DNA from 2 places in the Listeria grandensis genome. Region 2 is predicted to be linked to the other one. Evidence: a T-box and tRNA genes for the amino acid it is inferred to sense, from the RefSeq annotation. Region 2 holds a T-box; the other holds one or more tRNA genes.

What was found. The T-box of region 2 lies ahead of leuS (leucine--tRNA ligase). A T-box ahead of a tRNA ligase gene usually reads a tRNA of that ligase, here a tRNA-Leu.
Region 1: it encodes a tRNA-Leu, which carries the amino acid that the T-box ahead of leuS (leucine--tRNA ligase) is inferred to sense. The anticodon was not compared.

The regions. Positions count from the first base shown of each region.
Region 1 covers NZ_JAASUG010000003.1:180,231-183,510, reverse strand. The annotation lists gene HCJ54_RS05880 (family 10 glycosylhydrolase) at 1-668, shown strand, start outside; tRNA gene HCJ54_RS05875 (tRNA-Glu) at 803-874, shown strand; tRNA gene HCJ54_RS05870 (tRNA-Leu) at 1,220-1,303, shown strand; gene HCJ54_RS15455 (hypothetical protein) at 1,508-1,888, shown strand; gene HCJ54_RS05860 (hypothetical protein) at 1,951-2,289, shown strand; gene HCJ54_RS05855 (matrixin family metalloprotease) at 2,403-2,921, shown strand; gene HCJ54_RS05850 (hypothetical protein) at 2,940-3,280, shown strand, end outside.
Region 2 covers NZ_JAASUG010000004.1:273,973-277,252, forward strand. The annotation lists gene leuS (leucine--tRNA ligase) at 1-1,571, opposite strand, end outside; T-box leader at 1,629-1,838, opposite strand; gene HCJ54_RS07865 (hypothetical protein) at 1,884-2,516, opposite strand; gene HCJ54_RS07870 (amino acid permease) at 2,625-3,280, opposite strand, start outside.

The DNA of each region.
Region 1 (3,280 bases), on a different contig from region 2:
CCGCGGCAGAAATCACCGCCAACCCAGCAAACATCATCACAAAAATTTGGCGCGGCGACGCATCCCAATTCAGCTATCCAATTAGCGAATCCGGCACCTATGTCGTGACCGCACTGGACGCTGCCAGTAATGAATCTGCACCAGTGATCGCCCAAATACCAGGCGCAGACGTGACCGTTTTATACCAAGATGAAAATGGTGGAGAGATCGCGTCACTAGAAATTTTAAAAGGAAACATCGGTGAAAATTTTGCGGCTGAAATAAAAGCGATTGCAGGCTACACACAAAAAGCATCGCAAACAACAGGAACGTTCACAGATCAAGCACAGACAGTCATTGTGAGCTATACGAAAAATCCAGAGGAGGTCGTGCCAACAGAACCTGAGCCAGAGCCGACGCCAAAACCCGAACTAAAACCAACGCCAGATCCAGCACCAAAACCAGATGGAACAACCGTGATACTACAGGAGAAAGAAATTGTGCCAAGCCAGCCAGAAAAAGCACCAACTGTGGAAAAAGTAGCGAAAAATCCTGATGAAACTAGTAAAGACAAAAGAGTGCTACCGACAACGGGTGACAAGTCGATGGATCTAGCGATTGTTTTGGGATTGGTACTTAGCATGACAGGTGTGTTAACACTGATTCGCTGGAAAAGAAGACAAGTCTAAAAAGAAATCATAGCGAGGAAGTGAGTCTCTGTTTAGTGATAAACAGGGGCTTTTTTCAGGAATTGTGAAATAGGTATTGCAAGATTCGGCGAGTATGCTATAATGAAAAATTTGGCTTTAGAGCTACGCATCACGGCCCGTTGGTCAAGCGGTTAAGACACTGCCCTTTCACGGCGGTATCACGGGTTCGATTCCCGTACGGGTTATATGTGAGTTTGGTTTATACAATGTATAAATCGGCGGCAAGTATTCGCATTGTTGGGGCTGTTCGAAACAAAGTGAGTTACAGCCACAACATGCCTATGAGCATCGCGAATAGGCGGTCCTTATTCCACGAAATTGGTGGAATAAGGACGCTTTCGCTCGATTTGTGTGAAGCGGAGATTTCGTTCTACTCAGAAAGGAAAAGAGATGGGTTGGGCGTTTTTTTGTATGTGGATTGCATTGATTTTGTGTCGCGAGTGTCGGATATGAATAAATATTCATGTTTTTTAAGATAATGATTGACATGGTGGGTATCCAATAATATAATATAGATTAGTGTTAATAGAGCGGTCGTGGCGGAATCGGCAGACGCGCTAGGTTGAGGGCCTAGTGGGGTAAAACCCGTGGAGGTTCAAGTCCTCTCGGCCGCATTGTTGGGGTTGTTCCATCTTGGGTTGTAACAATCCCAATATTCATGTGAACGTATGTGAATATGAAATCGATTAGAATACTGTAATATCAATAAGTTTGTGAGTCCTGCGCGTATGTCAATTCCGCCACGACCGCAAGCTTTTTTGATAGGCTAAATGAGTCTCTGACCTAGTGGGTAAGTCCAGTGGGGAGGTCATTTTTTTATGAGAAGAAATAATCGATTAAATGTAGAAGAGAAGGTAATCGTTTATCAAACGATTGTGCCTGATGATGATTTTGTATTAGAGGAATTTATACGATCAAGAAGGATTAGAAATTTACGGGAAACGACCATTCAGTATTATACGGCTGTCAAGGACGTTTTGACTCGCGCAGATCCTCGTTGGGGTGGGCAAAGGCTCTTTCCGGATGAAGAAGGGCGAGACAGTGAATGTTATCGCGATAGTGGGAAGCTGGTTAAAATGTTCCAAGTCTGGGGTTATCGGATGTCTACCGAACGACAACAAACACTTAAAGAAAAAATAAACTTGGCAAACTCACCTGTAGGCTGTGGTGAGTTTGTTTACATAAAGAAAATGCTGTAGATCGTGATTTTATTTTGATTTTTATGGTAGCATTAAGAAAATAGAACTTAAGGGAGATACCTATGGAAAAAATTCAGAGATTTATCAACGTCTTGTTTCTAACGTGTGTATTGATGCCAGTAACGCTCTTCATTTTCCCATCTGCGCTTGCAATAGCCGATGGAGCTAAAGGGGCCAGCTATTTATATGAATTCGGAGGTCCTACGCACTGGCTAACAGTGAGCAGCGATGTCGGGAACAAAAGCGGCTTCATTGAAGCAACCTTTAAAGGGAATACGGGTATCACAATCCATTGGTTATCGATGCTCCACAGTTTCTTTATGATTCTTGTAGCGGTGTACTTGGTTATTTTTATAATAAAAAGAGTTCGTTTGGATCGTACCAGAAAGCAGCATCGGTGAGTTTTTTGTAGATGCTGTTTTCTATTGCAGATAAAAGAAAGGGCTTACATTTATGTTTTTTGCGATATAATCTATATGTACTATAAAAATTGCAGAAAAAAGGGAATTTAAAGATGCAAAAGTTTGAAATTATTACCGCTTTTTTACTGGTTTGCTTACTAGTGTTTACGAGTACAGCTGGCGCACAAGCTTACGTGTTAATGAGTAATAAACTGAGCCACCCTAAGGCTGCATATTACTGGGTCGATCCAGCTTTCAAAAAGTATTCGAATGCTCGAGAACACGTTTTACGAGGCCCGTTGGCTTGGAATCCTACACCTGAAATCCAATTCACAAAAGAGGTATCAGTTATAGGCGGCGCGGATGTAAAAATGCAATATATCGATAAATATTACGGCGATACTTATGCGGTACATAGAGGGAGCGGAAACATAACCTTTTATAAAAAGTGGAGAGTAGAGCTTACAAACATGCAACGAAAAGAAACTGCTGCCCATGAAGTAGGCCACGCTTTAGGCTTAGATCACACACAGTCGAAAAATGATAACAATTCTTTAATGAGACGATACGGTTTCAATAATAAGGATTGGGTTCTAGGCGACGATAAAGCAGGAATAGCTAAAAAATACTGATAGCGAGGAGATGACAGAATGAAAAAGGGAATTATTGCAGTATCATCATTAGGGGGGCTAGGGATTGCGCTATTTTTGATATTTGGAAATCTGTTCGCAGAGGAGAAAGAAGTTAGCGAGAATCCGTCTGTAGAAAATAAAAAAGTTAGTTGGGATGGCAAAACAGATGGATACGCATCTGCAAAGGAGATGAAGGAGCAGGTTGGAATCATTGTAAAAGGGAAAAAAGTAAGTGAAGACGAAAATATCGTGTTAGATTCAGAGATATCCGAAGAGCCTGCGGGAGGTTATACGAAGTCTTCTTTTAAAATATCTAAAGTACTAAAAAATAGTGGAGACGACGAAGCGATTTCAGTGGG
Region 2 (3,280 bases):
TCCACTGGCAACCATTTTTCAAGTTTCTCTTTATCTGCCAAAACCTCGTTATTTGTAGGATCAATATAACGCAAGAAATACCAGCTTGATCCAGCCCATTGTGGCATTGTATTGGTTTCGCGGACACCTTTACGGCCGTTCGCATCCACCACGTTTACCCAGTCGGTCAAATTCGCAAGTGGTGATTCGCCAGTTCCTGACGGCTTAATTTCTGTTGCTTTTGGAAGGAGTAGCGGCAATTCTTGTTCTGGAATCGTTGTCGTTTCCCCATCTTCCCAATGGATAACTGGAATTGGTTCGCCCCAATAACGTTGACGGCTAAACAACCAATCGCGCAGACGGAAGCTGATTTTACGTGTGCCCGCTTTATTTGCTTCCAACCAATCAATGATTTTACTAATCGCATCATCTTTACTCAGACCGTTGAGGAATTCGGAATTAATATGATCCCCGTCACCTGTATACGCTTCTTCTTCCACATTTCCACCTGCAAGAACAGCTTTGATCGGCAATCCAAACTGCTTGGCAAACGCATAATCGCGCTCGTCATGCGCTGGAACAGCCATAATCGCACCCGTTCCGTACTGAATCAAAACATAGTCTGCAATCCAAATTGGCATCTCTTCGCCATTCACCGGATTAATCGCATAAGCACCTGTGAAAACGCCCGTCTTATCTTTCGCAAGATCCGTGCGCTCTAGCTCACTTTTTAGCTCGACTTGTTTCTGATACGCCGTCACCGCTTCTTTTTGGTCAGCCGTCACAATTTTATCAACCAAGTCGTGCTCTGGCGCCAAAACAGCATATGTTGCTCCGAAAAGTGTATCTGGACGCGTCGTAAATACCGCAAAGCTCGCATCCCTATCCTTCACTGCAAACGCAACTTCTGCTCCCTCCGAGCGACCAATCCAGTTGCGCTGCATATCTTTAATGTTCTCCGGCCAATCCACCAAATCCAAATCATCTAGCAAACGATCTGCGTACGCCGTAATTTTCAGCATCCATTGGCGCATCGGTTTACGAAAGACAGGATGCCCGCCGCGCTCACTTTTGCCATCGATAACTTCTTCATTCGCGAGTACCGTACCAAGCGCTGGACACCAGTTTACTGCAACTTCGGCCTCATATGCCAATCCTTTTTCGTAAAGCTTCGTGAAAATCCATTGCGTCCATTTATAGTAACTCGGATCGGTCGTATTAATTTCGCGATCCCAATCATAAGAGAAACCTAGTGCCTTGATTTGACGCGTGAAATTCTCAATATTATGCGCCGTAAATTCAGCCGGATCATTCCCAGTGTCAATCGCGTACTGCTCTGCTGGTAGGCCAAACGCATCCCAACCAATCGGGTGCAGTACGTTGAGTCCTTGCATCCGCTTCATTCGCGAAATGATATCCGTCGCCGTATAGCCTTCAGGATGCCCAACATGGAGGCCTGAGCCTGATGGATAAGGAAACATATCGAGTGCATAAAAATTCGACTTATCCGCGTCCTCCGTCGTTTTGAAAATCTTCTCATCTTCCCATTTCTTCTGCCATTTCGGCTCCATTTCTTTGTGATTAAATGTCATCATCCATACTCCCTTTCTATATTTGCTGCACAAAAAAAATCCCACAGCAAAAAAATGCTATGGGACGAGAGTTAAAAAACCCCCGCGGTACCACCCAAATTAGTGTCTCCACTCAACTCAAGCATTCCTTAACGCGAAATACACGGCGGTATCAAACCGCAATCTATGCTCACGAGGCAAGTTCGTATGTTTTCGCGTGTGACTCGCACCAACCGTCACCTCTCTAAACGCCAATCCACCCATACTACTACTCCTCTTCACTTTGTTCATCAAGCTTCTATTGTAGCGCATAAAACCGGCTTTGACAACCCTCTAAATTGGAGCCTTATCCAGCGCCGTCAACCAAATCATCTCGACTTTATCATTCCAAAAGCCAAAGCGCAATTCGATATTATTATCCTTATCCTCATACACAAGTTCCTGTTCATAGCGATCCGATCGCGTTAAATTACGATATGCTGAACCGTACGTACCCGTCACTTTATCCACCGAATCCCCGAACTTAATACTGCGACTCGTCGTTAATTTATCGCTATCAAACTCAATATGGATAACACGGTTCTTGTCGGCTTTTTCCATTGAAACCCAGTACGTTGCTTTGTCTTGCTTCTTAGGAACGAGCATTTTGATTTCTTCTTCTAGCCCCTTGTCCGACGCTTTTTGCAGGTTAAAATCTTTTTTTTGTGTTTCGCTCGAGAGGATTTGATCGATTTTAATACCGTTCACCGCTTCCGAAGAAAGGTCTGTGGAAGCCACCTGTTTGTGGATTTCATGATACGGACTGCCCGTCACAAAAAAAGTCTGCCTCAAAAAAATCGCCATTAACCCCGCCAGCAAAATGAGTGCAGCAACCCCGATCCAATGTTTTTTTAAATTAAATTTACCATAAAAAGCCGTGATAACCATCAAACAAATAACTGCCAACACAAGATACAGAATTATCATTTCTCCACTTCTTTCCCTTTTTTAAAGCCATGTACAATTGCTTTAAAAATAGCATAGATACCATAATAAATCAATTGCGAAGGATAGCTCGTGCAAAAGCCTCACTCCTTATTTTTGAAGCGGTTGGTATTTCATGAGTGGATAGAGCAAGAACCCTAGTAAAAACAGGCCTACGCTAAGCACGAATACATGCCAGTCTCCCATACCACTTTTGATGATCCAACAGGAATAAGTCAAAGCAAGTGCTGCGATAAAAGCGTCGAAACAACGCTTAAGAACACTATTTCCTTCATACGTTGCACCAGTAATCGTTAGTTTTAACTGGAACAGTGGCGAGATGAAATATTGAACGAGAAAAGCAAGCGTCGATACTTTGACAACAAAATCATAAGCCGCCGCGATATTTCCTGAGAGTGTAGAAAGAATGAATAATTGCGATGCGCAACATGTCAAAATTAACACAAAAACCGGCGTCCCATTTTTATTTGTTTTAGCTAAGAACGGAAGGAAAAGTCCGTTTTTGGCAGCTTGGTACGGCGCTTCTGAACTCATCATAATCCAGCCGATTGCGGAACCAAAAAGGCATACTAGCGCGAGCAAAGCCATTACTGCAGAGCCACCACTTCCGGTGACAACATTGAGTGCATCGGCTAGCGGGCTCGCTGAATGTAGTAATTTTGATTTTGGAATGAGACCAAGTGCCAGAATGGTAATCGTTGTGTACAGACAAACGGAGATCACAAGCCCCGAAATGGTTGCTGCAC